DNA from 3 places in the Xanthobacter sediminis genome. Region 2 is predicted to be linked to each of the others. Evidence: predicted binding sites of a transcription regulator. Region 2 holds the regulator's gene; each other region holds the start of a gene.
The links. The regulator PhoB, encoded in region 2, activates phosphate uptake and scavenging genes when phosphate is short. The targets are predictions, from matches to a motif close to TGTCATNNANCTGTCAT.
Positions count from the first base shown of each region.

Region 1 (4,275 bases), on a different contig from region 2:
CCGCCGCCCAGACCATGCAGCAGATCCCGCTCTATATCGACGACACCGGCGGCATCTCCATCGCCCAACTGGTGGCGCGCGCGCGGCGGCTGAAGCGCCAGCGCGGGCTCGATTTCATGGTCGTGGACTACCTTCAGCTCCTGTCCGGCTCCGGCAAGTCCGCCTCCCAGGGCCGCGTGCAGGAGATCACGGAGATCACCACCGGCCTCAAGGCCTTGGCGAAGGAGCTGCAAGTGCCCATCATGGCGCTGTCACAGCTTTCGCGTCAGGTGGAAGCGCGAGACGACAAGAGGCCCCAGCTTTCGGACCTTCGCGAATCCGGCTCCATCGAGCAGGACGCCGACGTGGTCATGTTCGTGTTCCGCGAGGAATATTACCTCAAGAACAAGGAACCCAAGCCGGGCACAGAGGAGTGGTTCAAGTGGGAGATCGAGATGAAGGCGGCCGAGAACACGGCCGAAATCATCATCGGGAAGCAGCGCCACGGCCCGACGGGAACGGTGAAGGTGCATTTCGAGCCGCAGTTCACCCGCTTCTCGAACCTGGCGCGGGAAGATCACCTGCCGGAGCGCCATTGAGCGCGGACACCGCGGCCGAGGCCGGCGCCATCCTCACGGTGGATCTCGGCGCCATCGCCGACAACTGGCGCACGCTCGCCGCCCGCGCCGCCCCTGCGGAGTGCGCGGCGGTGGTGAAGGCCAATGCCTACGGCCTCGGCATCGACCGGGTGGCACCGGCCCTGTGGCGCGCCGGCGCGCGCACCTTTTTCGTCGCGCACCTGAAGGAGGCGGTGCACCTGCGCGCCCTCCTGCCCGATGCCGTGATCCACGCGCTGAACGGCCTGCTGCCGGGCACCGCGGCGGCCTTCGTCGCACACGGCATTCGCCCGGTGCTGGGCTCCGAGCCCGAGATCTCCGAATGGGGTGCCCATTGCCGCGCCCTGGGCGCCGATCTGCCCGCCGCCATCCATGTGGACACCGGCATGCATCGCCTCGGCGTCTCGCTGGAGCAGGCCGCGCGCCTTGCGGAAGCACCCGCCGCGCTCGGCTTCACGCCGAGCCTCGTCATGAGCCACCTCGCCTGCGCGGACACGCCGGGCCATGCCCTCACTGCGCGCCAGCGGCAGGTGTTCACCGATGTGGCCCGGCGCTTCGCCGGTGTCCGTGCCTCGCTCGCCAATTCGGCGGGTACTCTGATGGGCGAGGGCTTCCGCTTCGATCTCGTGCGGCCGGGCATCCTGCTCTACGGCGGCGGCGCCATCGCGGGGGAACCGGCCCTGAAGCCCGTTGTGCGCCTTGAGGCGCGGGTGATCCAGGTGAGCCACGCGCCCGCCGGCGAAACGGTGGGCTACGGCGCCACCGAGCGCCTGAAGCGCGACAGCCGCCTCGCCACGGTCCACATCGGCTATGCCGACGGGTTCTTCCGCGCCGCCGGCTCCACCGATGCGCGCAAGGGTGCCGAGGCGGTGCTCGCCGGCCGGCGCTGCCCGCTGGTGGGGCGCATTTCCATGGACCTCGCCACGCTCGACATCACGGACCTGCCGCCGGAGGCCGTGGCCCGCGGCGACACGGCGGTGTTCCTGGGCGAGGGCATCGGCGTGGACGAGCTGGCTCGGAAGGCCGGCACCATCGGCTACGAGGTGCTCACCGCGCTCGGCGGGCGTTACCTGCGCCGCTACATCGGCGGCTGAAGGTCCTCGCGCCCGACCGTCGCCCGCCGGCGGTATCCACGGGCGTCACTCGGGTGTCACGGCCTCCTGGCAACCAAGGGAGGATCGCCGGATGGGCGATCCTCCGATGGTTGAATGGAGACGTTCATGTCGCAAGCCGCGACGCCGCGCCACGCCGCCCCGGCGGGTGGCCAGCACCACGCATCATCCCGCCGCGCGTCCATGGATCGAGACCATGGCCTTCTGGAAATCTTCCTCTTCTTCGCCCTGCTGATCGGCGGGCTGGGCTTCACCGGCTTCTCCATCTGGCGGGACGTTGTGGATTCGGGCACCGACACCCTGGCGGTGCTGCCCTTCATCCTGCTCGTGGTCGCGCTGCTGATCGCGCTCGGCTTCGAGTTCGTGAACGGCTTCCACGATACCGCCAACGCGGTCGCGACCGTCATCTACACCAATTCGCTGCCGGCCCATTTCGCGGTGGTCTGGTCGGGCGCCTGGAACTTCCTCGGCGTGCTCGTGTCGTCGGGCGCGGTGGCGTTCGGCATCGTCTCGCTGCTGCCGGTGGAGCTGATCCTGAACGTGGGCTCCGGCGCCGGCATGGCGATGGTGTTCGCGCTGCTGATCGCGGCCATCGTGTGGAACCTCGGCACCTGGTCTCTCGGCCTGCCGGCGTCGTCCTCCCACACCCTCATCGGCTCCATCATCGGCGTCGGCATCGCCAACCAGATCGTGCAGGGCCGCGACGGCACCTCGGGCGTGGACTGGGGGCAGGCCGCGAACGTGGGCTACGCGCTCCTGTTCTCGCCGCTCATCGGCTTCATCGCCGCCGGCCTGATGCTGCTGACGCTGAAGCTCACCGTGAAGAACCCCGCGCTCTACCGCGCGCCGGAGGGCCACAAGCCGCCGCCGTGGTGGATTCGCGGCCTGCTGGTGCTCACCTGCACCGGCGTGTCCTTCGCCCACGGCTCCAATGACGGGCAGAAGGGCATGGGCCTCATCATGCTGATCCTCATCGGCATCGTGCCCACCGCCTATGCGCTGAACCGCGCGGTGAACGTGGAGGAGGTGGCCCAGTTCCGTGCCATCGCCCAGGCGACGGAAGCCTCGCTGGTGGCCGCTTCCGCCGGCGTTCAGGCCCCGGCCGATCCGCGCGCGGCGCTTACCGCCTTCGTGCGCGACCACGAGCCGACCGCGCAGACCGTGCCGGCCCTCGCCCAGGTGACCCGCGAGATCTCCGACATGGTGGCGACCCACGAGACCCTCGCCCAGGTGCCGGCGGCCTCCGTCTCCAACATGCGCAACGACATGTACCTCGCCTCGGAGACCATCCGGGTGATGAACAAGATCGGCGCGCCGAAGCTGGACGCCACCGCCCGCGACAACCTCGGCGCCTTCAAGCGCCAGCTCGACCAGGCCACGAAGTTCATCCCCATCTGGGTGAAGATCGCGGTCGCCATCGCGCTGGGCCTCGGCACCATGGTGGGCTGGAAGCGCATCGTGGTCACCGTGGGCGAGAAGATCGGCAAGACTCACCTCACCTACGCCCAGGGTGGCGCCGCCGAGGTGGTGGCCATGGCCACCATCGGCGCCGCCGACATGTACGGCCTGCCGGTGTCCACCACCCATGTGCTGTCCTCCGGCGTCGCCGGCACCATGGCGGCCAACAACTCGGGCCTCCAGATGTCCACGGTGCGCAACCTGCTCATGGCCTGGGTGCTCACCCTGCCGGCGGCCATCCTGCTCTCCGGCGGCCTCTACATGGTGCTGCGCCAGATCATGTGACGGCGCAGGCGGAACGATGCGAGACGCGGCCGGAGCGGCACCCCTGCTCCGGCCGCGTCCCGTTTACGGTCCATGAAGCCGCCGCCCCTTGCCGGCACAGGCTTCCCGTACCATTCCTTAAGCAAAAATTAACCATGTCGCGGCCATCATGAAGCCACGCCCGAAGCTGGCTGACGGTCGCAGGTGCTCGATGCGGCGCGCAGGAAAACTGCGCCATGTGTCACGCTCTCCTGCCCGACTTCCCGGCGAATGACCCTGGCGCCTGCGCTTTCGTGGAGAGGCCCCTATGTCGGATCAACTCGATCTTTCTCCGGAACACACCGGTCTCATCGATCGCTTCGTCGCCTCCGGCCGCTTCGAGGGCCCGCAGGCCGTCATCGGCGCCGCCCTGGCGCTGCTCGAAGGCCGCGAGCGCGAGCGCGCCGAGAAGCTGAGCGTGCTGCACGATGCCATCTCCACCGAGATGGAGGCCACCTTCCGCGAGATCGAGCAGCTCATCGCCACCGGCCTCGGCGCCTTCAGCGCGCCGGTCCTGCGCGAGGCCTGCTGAGGTTCCGCCCCCGCCCGCCGGAAACGCCGGGCGATGATGTAAGCTCCCGCCGGGCACGACGGATTCGGCCGCCGTGCCCGAGCGGAACCACCCATGGCCAAGCGTGACCACTCCTTCGTCTGCCAGTCCTGCGGCGCCGTCTACACGCGCTGGCAAGGCAAATGCGACGCCTGTGGCGCCTGGAACACTATTTCGGAAGAGGTCGCCGTCGCGGCCTCCGTGCCCGCCGCCCAGCGCTCATCCCGCAAGGGCCGCGCCTTCGCGCTGGAGAGCC
Region 1 covers NZ_JBAFWH010000001.1:384,566-388,840, reverse strand. Annotated here, with positions in the region: gene V5F61_RS01530 (replicative DNA helicase) at 1-578, shown strand, start outside; gene alr (alanine racemase) at 575-1,690, shown strand; gene V5F61_RS01520 (inorganic phosphate transporter) at 1,892-3,451, shown strand; gene V5F61_RS01515 (hypothetical protein) at 3,738-4,001, shown strand; gene radA (DNA repair protein RadA) at 4,095-4,275, shown strand, end outside.
Region 1: a site for PhoB is predicted at 1,734-1,750, ahead of V5F61_RS01520 (inorganic phosphate transporter). Genes of this name have one in related genera too.

Region 2 (4,275 bases):
CTCGCTGATCCAGGTGGGCATCGCCATGCTCATCGGCGCGCCCATCGGCATCTTCGCGGGCACCTTCCTCGCGGAGAACGGCAGGGGCACCAGGATCGCCTCGGCGACCCGGTTCGTGAATGACATCCTGCTCTCGGCGCCGTCCATCCTGGTCGGCCTGTTCATCTACTCCCTGCTGGTGGTGCCGCTCGGCGGCTTCTCCGGCTGGGCCGGCTCGCTCGCTCTCGCCATCCTGGTGATCCCGGTGGTGGTGCGCACCACCGAGGACATGCTGAACCTGGTGCCGGTGGGCCTGCGCGAGGCCGCGTTCGCCCTTGGCGCGCCGCAGTGGAAGGTGGTGATGTTCGTGACGTGGCGTGCCGCCCGCGCGGGCATCGTCACCGGCCTGCTGCTCTCCATCGCCCGCGCGGCGGGCGAGACGGCGCCTCTGCTGTTCACCTCGCTCGGCAACAATGCCTGGTCGCTCGACCTTACGAAGCCCATGGCCAGCCTGCCGGTCGCGATCTATCAGTACGCCGGAAGCCCGTTCGATGACTGGGTCGCCCTCGCCTGGGCCGGCGCGCTGCTCATCACCGTCGGTGTGCTCGTGCTGAACGTGGCGTCGCGCCTGGTGCTGGCCCGCGGCCATTGATATCGCCGCCCGGCGCTCCCGCGCCGGGCTGCCCGAGATCCAAGGCCCGGCAGCTCCGGGCACGTAAATTCCAGTGAGGCTCAGATGACGTCTGCGGTCGATCCCACCCTCAGCATCGCCACCTCGGTCGCGGCCCGGCCCGATGCGCCGCCCGCTCCCGCGAAGCTCAAGGTCGACAATCTTCAATTCTACTACGGCCAGAGCCACGCGCTGAAGGGCATCAACTTCGAGATCCCCGAGAAGCGCGTGACCGCCATGATCGGCCCCTCGGGCTGCGGCAAGTCCACGCTGCTGCGCGTGTTCAACCGGATGTACGACCTCTACCCGGGCCAGCGCGCCGAGGGGCAGGTGCTGTTCGATGGCGTGAACATCATCGGCAAGGAGCTCGACTCCACCGTGGTGCGCAGCCGCATCGGCATGGTGTTCCAGAAGCCGACGCCGTTCCCCATGTCCATCTATGACAACATCGCCTTCGGCGTGCGCCTGCACGAGCGGCTGAACAAGTCGCAGATGGACGAGCGCGTGGAATGGTGCCTGCGCAAGGCCGCCATCTGGGACGAGACCAAGGACCGCCTGAACACCTCGGCGCTCGGCATGTCCGGTGGCCAGCAGCAGCGCCTCTGCATCGCCCGCACCATCGCGGTGCGTCCGGAGGTGATCCTGCTCGACGAGCCCACCTCGGCGCTCGACCCTATCTCGACCTCGAAGATCGAGGATCTGATCGACGAGCTGAAGCGCGACTTCACCATCGTCATCGTGACCCATAACATGCAGCAGGCCGCGCGCTGCGCCGACATCACCGCCTTCTTCTACCTGGGCGAGCTGATCGAGGTGGCGCCTTCGGACGTGATCTTCACGAACCCGAAGGAGATCAAGACGCGTGACTACATCACCGGCCGCTTCGGCTGAGGAAAACAGGATGGCGCAGATGCCCGAGCATACCGTGACCTCCTTCGACGTCGAGCTCAAAGAGATCGGCCGCAAGGTGGTGGAGATGGGCGGCCAGGCCGAACGCCTGGTGGCCGACAGCATGACCGCGCTCATCAAGCGCGACATTGCCATCGCGCAGAAGGTCGTCTCGCTCGACGCGGGCGTGGACCAGGTTCAGCGTGACATTGAGGACAAGGCGGTGCTCGTCATCGCCAAGCGCCAGCCGGTGGCGAGCGACCTGCGTGAGATCGTGGCGGCCATCCGCATCGCCAACGATCTCGAGCGCATCGGCGATCTCGCCAAGAACGTCGGCAAGCGGGTGATCGCCATCGAGGGCGAGTACCATCCGCAGAAGCTGGTGCGCGGCGTGGAGCACATGTCGGACCTGGTGCTCGAGCAGCTCAAGGAGGTGCTCGACGCCTACGCCGGCCGCAACGAGGCCAAGGCGCTCGACGTGTGGGGCCGCGACGACGCCATCGACACCATGTACACCTCGCTGTTCCGCGAGCTGCTCACCTACATGATGGAAGATCCGCGCAACATCTCCGTGTGCACGCATCTTCTGTTCTGCGCGAAGAACATCGAGCGCATGGGCGACCACGCGACCAACATCGCGGAAGTCGTCTATTATATGGTGACCGGCCAGGTGCTGCCGGAGAGCCGCCCGAAGGCGGATGCCTCCAGCGACACCACGGTCGTCTTCCCCGGCCAGACCAAGCAGGCCTGAGCCCGGATGCCCTGCCCGCCGCTCCGGCGGGCAGCGGGCCGCGCCGGACCCGCCGCACGGCGGGAGGCTGTGTCGATAAACGTCTCGACGTGGATGGGTGATAGGCTGTGCCGGCGCGTATTCTGATTGTCGAGGACGAAGAGCCGTTGACCCTCCTGCTCCGGTACAATCTGGAGTCGGAGGGCTATGCGGTGGAGAATGTCGGGCGCGGCGACGATGCCGAGACCCGGCTGAGGGAGAGCGTGCCGGATCTCGTCATCCTGGATTGGATGCTGCCCGGGCTTTCGGGCATTGAGCTCTGCCGCCGCCTGCGCACGCGCCCGGAAACGGAGCGCCTCCCGGTCATCATGCTGACCGCCCGCGGCGACGAGACTGAACGTGTGCGCGGCCTTGCCACGGGCGCGGACGACTATGTGGTGAAACCTTTCTCGGTGCCGGAACTGCTGGCGCGCGTGCGCGCGCTGCTGCGCCGTGCGAAGCCGGAGCATGTGGCGACCCTGCTCCGGGCCGGTGACATCGAGCTGGACCGCGAGACCCACCGGGTGCACCGCGCGGGCCGTGAAGTGCACCTTGGGCCGACCGAATTTCGCCTGCTCGAATTCCTGATGCAGAGCCCCGGCCGCGTGTTCTCACGCGAGCAGTTGCTTGATGGCGTGTGGGGCCAGGACGTCTATATCGACGAGCGTACGGTGGACGTGCATGTCGGCCGCCTGCGCAAGGCGATCAACCGCGGGCGCCAGTCGGACCCGATCCGCACGGTGCGGGGTGCCGGCTACTCCTTCAACGAGATGTTCGCGCGGGCGCACTGATGGCCTCTGTCGTCAGGGGGCCACTCGCACTGGCTCGCGGCGATTGTTCTAGGCTATTGACCCCGCGCGTCCTCCGCTCTCCCCGGTAGCGACGTCGCCCGAAATGCGTGAGGTCGTCAAACGGCGACTTGTCACTGTCGGACGTCGCATGGAACGGGTGTGCCGACGGCGGTGTTCGGGGGCGGAAACGGGATCGTGGGCGAATCCTGGGGCAAGCCGGCTTCGCGCGCGCACCGCATGGGTACGTCCGCTCGCCTGTGATGGGCCGCGCGAGGAACAATTGGGGCTGAGGGGCAAGGACGCGCGCTGCGGCACGGCTGGCCTTGCGCCACGCGAGCCTCTGCATGGCGGTTGAAACGCATCGGTCCAAAAGGCTGCAAAGAGCCAGATCGTACGCCACCATGCGCACAAGCACGCATATCGCAGCGCAGGAGAACGACTGGCACACGCGCGCCGGCGAAGCCGGTTCCGGGCATGGCAGCCGGCCGGGCGTGGGCCCGGCCGCGCGATCGTCAGAGGTAGGCGAGGCGCCGGTCGCGACGGCGATCCTGCACCGGCTGGTAGGCGATGCGGGCGTGCTGGGTGCAATAGGGCATTCCCGGATTGCTCTTGCCGCCGCAGAAATAGAAGCTCTCGGTGCCCGGCTCGCCCACCGGCCAGCGGCAGGTGCTCTCCGTGAGGTTCATGATGGTGCAGCGCTGGCCCAGGGACACCACGTTGTCGCTGGCCACGGGCTTCGGGGCAGGGGCCGGAGCCTCCTCGGGGAGGTCGTCGATCTCTGCGGCGAGGGCGGTGTTGCCCTGCACCATGGGACGCTGCGGGCGGGTCTGGTCGCGCGGGCTTTCGGGACGGTTGGGCCGCTGCGGCCGCACCGCCGACGCCGACGACTTCGCGCGGCCGGAAAGTCCCAGCCGGTGCACCTTGCCGATCACCGCGTTGCGGGTGATGTCGCCGAGTTCATTCGCAATCTGGCTCGCGGAGAGGCCTTCGCTCCAGAGCTTCTTCAAGAGTTCGACGCGCTCGTCATTCCAGCTCATCGCTCTTTCTCCATTTGCCGCATCTTGCCGGCGCCGTCTTGTGCCGCGCCGCATTGTCGCCGAATGGCAGCACCGCCATGCTGCCCGAGATCGCCCGGACTCCCTCCTCGGCCCCACATGCCCCAAGCATGTAGAAGGTTA
Region 2 covers NZ_JBAFWH010000010.1:97,873-102,147, reverse strand. Annotated here, with positions in the region: gene pstA (phosphate ABC transporter permease PstA) at 1-631, shown strand, start outside; gene pstB (phosphate ABC transporter ATP-binding protein PstB) at 716-1,540, shown strand; gene phoU (phosphate signaling complex protein PhoU) at 1,560-2,288, shown strand; gene phoB (phosphate regulon transcriptional regulator PhoB) at 2,396-3,097, shown strand; gene V5F61_RS14510 (GcrA family cell cycle regulator) at 3,610-4,134, opposite strand.

Region 3 (4,275 bases), on a different contig from region 2:
CGCTGCTGGCGCTGCCGGCGGCGTCTGCGCATGCGCAGACGGTGAGCTACGCCGAGGCGGCCGGCCTCCTGGCCCAGCATTGCGGCCAGGACATCATGCGCCATTGCCGGGGCGTGAACCTCGGCAACGGCGCCATCGGCCAGTGCCTAGCCGCGCATCAGGCGGAGCTGTCTCCCGCCTGCGCCGCCAACCATGAATCCATCCGCCAGATGACCGAGGCGCGCGCCGCCGCGCAGCACGACGTGTACAAGGCCTGCGATCGCGACCGCGCCGAGTTCTGCTCCGGTGTCGTGCCCGGCGACGGCAACCTCGTCTCCTGCCTGCTGGAGGCGTCCAAGGTGGTGAGCCAGACCTGCACCGCCGCCCTCACCAACGCCGGCTACCGCTGATGCGCGCCGCAAAGAAGCAGGAGACCGGCACCATGATCCGCTCGAGCATCACTCCCGCCCTCGCCGCCCTGTGCACGGGCGCGGCGCTCATCCTCGGCGCCGCCACGCCCGCCGCGGCCCAGGCGTTCACGCCCAATTCCGAGATCGTGCAGGGGCTCACCAGCTCCGTGAACGACGTGCCCACGGTCTCTGCGGAGGCGCTGCGGGGCCTTGCCCAGGCCCACATGCAGTATCAAGGCCCGCCCGAGAGCCGGCCGCCGCTGGCCCTGCAGCTCGACCAGCTCGCGCAGATCAACGTCGAGATCGAGTTCGATCTCAACTCGGCGATGGTGAAGCCCTCGTCCTACCGCACCCTCGGCTCCATCGCCGACGCCATGCATAATCCCGTGCTGCTGGGCTACAAGTTCCTGGTGGTGGGCAACACGGATGCCACCGGCACCCGCGAATACAACATGAAGCTCAGCCAGGAGCGCGCAGACGCCATCGCCCAGGCGCTCACCACCACCTTCCGGGTGGACCCGCGCCGGATCGCGGCCGTGGGCCTCGGCGAGGAGGCGCTGCAGGATACGAAGAACCCCGACGCCGCCATCAATCGCCGGGTGCAGATCTTCAACATCGGCCGCGCCGGCCCGCTGCCCCAGCAGTGACATGAAAAATCCGGCCGGCGCGTGGCGCCGGCCGGATCCTATTTCTCGAAGCAGGCACCGCGGGAGGCCGCGCGGCGCCGCTGTCTTCAGCTCTTCTTCGGCGCCTTGGCCGGAGCCTTTGCGGCGGCGGGCTTGGCCGCAGCCTTCACGGGTGCTTTGGCCGGAGCCTTCGTCGGAGCACTCTTGGCCGGTGCCACCTTGGCCGGCGCTGCCGGCTTGGTAGCCTCGGGGGCGACGACGGCGGCCGAAGCTTCCGTCACCGCCGGGGCGGCGGCCGGCGCCTTGGCGGCGGGCTTGCGGGCGGCAGGGGCCTTCTTGGGCGCGGGCGCCTTGGCGGTCGGCTTCTCGGCCACCGGAGCCTCGGCCTGCGCGGGCGCCGCCTTGGCGGGGGCCTTGGCGGGCTTGGCCGCGACGGTCTTCGTGGCAGGCGCCTTCACGGCGGGAGCCTTGGCCGGCGCCTTCTCCTCAGCCGGAGCGGTGCTCTTCACGACGGCGGCCTTCGCGGGGGCGGCGGTCTTGGGCGTAGCGGTCTTCTTGGGCGTAGCGGCCTTGGGCGCGAGGGCGTTCGCGGCGGCGGCCTTCACGGGCGCCTTGGCAACCGGTGCCTTCGCAGGCGCGGCGGGCTTGGGCGCGGCGGCCTTGCTCTCGGCCTTGGGCTTGTCCGCCGCCTGGGTCAGGCAGGAAGCCGCCAGCTTCTTGATTTCATCATGGGTAATGCTGCCGGGATCCTTGAGCGCCTTCGCTGCGATCTTGCTCACCGCGGCGCTGGTGACTTCCGTCTTCGCCATTTTCGCCTCCACATCTGCCAGCCGGCGAAGAGTTCGCGAATCGGTTTTCCCGCCAGCATGTCATTGATCTCGTGGAACAACTTCAGAATGGTTAACGCAAGTTCAATGTGACGTGGAATGCGCCGCCCGCGCCGGCGAAACTCAGTCGAATCCCGCTGATAGTCTTTTGCGATCAAGATATTGGGCGGCGAGATGCGGCATCTCCTCCGTGGAAGGAAAAGTCTTTGCCGTTGCGGCTGCGCCACGGCGGGCTGTCATGCCCGCGTCGAGGGACGCGACTAGGTTCCCGCCGAACCGAATCGCCGCTGGGTGCTGCGGGGTGATCCCGTGACCGGAGAGGCCTCATGATCACGCGTCCGTCCATTCTCTTCGTGTGCCGCGACAATGCGGGGCTGAGCCTGATGGCGGAGGCCCTCACCATGCATCTTTACGCACGCGTGCGCGCCTTCAGCGCGGCGACCGCGTTCGCCGCGCCGGTGGACCCCGCCGCGCTCGACTGCCTGGAGCGGGAGGGGGTGGCCACCAACGGCCTCTCCTCCAAGCCGGTGGAGGTGTTCGCCCTTTCCGGCGCGCCGCGGGTGGATGCGGTGGTGGCGCTGGAGGCGGGCGCGCACCGCGCCGCGCGCCGCCTGCCCTGGATGCACCTGCTGCGCCTGCGCGGCTGGGGGTTCGAGGATGTCTCCCGCCTGCCTCAGCCGCAGGAGCGCCGCCGCGCCTATCGGCGCCTCCTGCCGGAGCTGCGGGAGGCCATCACCGCTTTGGTGGAGCAGGACTTCGCGCCCGCTGCCGCCTGAGGCGACAGGCTCCGGTCGTCACCGGTTCCGGTGAGGTTCGCTCAGGCGCCGCGCCGGCTTGGCCGAGGGGCCCATGGGAAAAGCGCGCGGACCTTCGGCCTGAGGCTCAGCCCTGCGCCGGCAGGTCCGCGCGGATATCCTCCAGGCGCCGGCGCTGGCGGCCCTCGGTGTCGAAATTGTCCGGCACGAGCCAGGCCTCGAACGCGGCCTTCGCGCGGGGCCATTCGTGGTCCAGCAGCGCGAACCATGCGGTGTCGCGGTTGCGGCCCTTGACGATCATGTGCTGGCGGAACACCCCCTCGAAGGTGAAGCCGAGCCGCTCCGCCGCCCGGCGCGAGGGCAGGTTGAGGGCGTTGCACTTCCATTCGTAACGGCGGAAGCCCAGCTCCTCGAAGGCGTGGCGGGCCATGAGATACATGGCCTCGGTGCCCCCTGGCCGGCGCTGCAGCGGCGGGGTGAAGAGGATGTTGCCCACCTCCACCACGCGGTGTCCGGTCTCCACGCGCATATAGGTGGCGTGCCCCAGCGCGCGCCCGCTCGCCGCATCCTCCACCGCCAGCAGCAGCGGATCGGCCTTCGTGGCCGCCGCCGCATAGTGGCGCGTAAAGGCGTGGAGATCGGGGAAGGGAGCCGCGCTCAGATAGGCCCAGAGGGTCTCCTTCTCCGGCCCGTGGGAGAGGGCGTAGAGGTCGGGCCCGTGGCGCGCCACGTCGAACGGAACGACCCGCACGAAGTGTCCTTCCAGGGTGACGGGAGCGGGGGCGCGGGCGGGCGGTCCTTCCACCGGCGCTCCGAGGGGCAGTCCGGGCGGGGCGGCATTTTCGGTCATGGCGGCTCTCTGGTCTGGCCGGCCCGGCCGGGCGCGGGTCTGCGGGAGGGATAACGTGGGGAACGGGCGCGGCCGAGGGCGCCGGGACTGCGCGCCTGCATCTTGTGCGCCGGGCTCTGCCACCGTGGCAAGGTCCGCGTGGCGCCCCGGCCCCGCATGCTCCTGCGCGCCGCGCGGCGGGGCTTGCGCGCAGCAGGGATCGGTATATCGAGAAGGGCGCAGGTGCCCCATGCCGTTTCCGCCCTTTTCCGCCCGTCGCCCCGCTCCGCCGCCCGCCGCCGAGGCCGGCGCGCGCCTTGATGCGGTGGAGGTGACGCGGGGTGCGCGCGTGGTGTTTTCCGGCTTCAGCCTCACGCTCCGCGAGCGCCGCATCGGCCTGGTGGGCGATAACGGCTCGGGCAAGAGCACGCTGCTGCGCCTGCTCAACGGGCTGATCCTGCCCGACGCCGGTACGGTGGAGGTGGCGGGGCTCGATAGCCGGCGCCATCGCCGCCGGCTGCCGGCGCTGGTGGGCTTCGTGTTCCAGAACGTGGACCATCAGATCATCTTTCCCACGGTGCGCGAGGAGATCGCCTTCGGCCCCCTGGAACAGGGGCTCGACAAGGCCGCCGCCACCGCCGCCGCCGAGCGCCTGCTGGCCGAGCATGGCTGCGCGGGCTGGGGCGACCGGGCAGTGGATGAGCTTTCCGAGGGGCAGAAGCAGCTCGTGTGCATCCTCTCGGCCCTCGCCGCCGGGCCACGGATGCTGCTGCTCGACGAACCCTTCTCCGCGCTCGACCTGCCGACCCGGCTGCTCCTGTCCGGTCATCTCGCCGGCCTGAACCAGCA
Region 3 covers NZ_JBAFWH010000008.1:57,269-61,543, forward strand. Annotated here, with positions in the region: gene V5F61_RS12195 (cysteine rich repeat-containing protein) at 1-389, shown strand, start outside; gene V5F61_RS12200 (OmpA family protein) at 422-1,036, shown strand; gene V5F61_RS12205 (hypothetical protein) at 1,123-1,824, opposite strand; gene V5F61_RS12210 (arsenate-mycothiol transferase ArsC) at 2,169-2,618, shown strand; gene V5F61_RS12215 (GNAT family N-acetyltransferase) at 2,725-3,447, opposite strand; gene V5F61_RS12220 (energy-coupling factor ABC transporter ATP-binding protein) at 3,677-4,275, shown strand, end outside.
Region 3: a site for PhoB is predicted at 2,077-2,093, ahead of V5F61_RS12210 (arsenate-mycothiol transferase ArsC). Genes of this name have one in related genera too.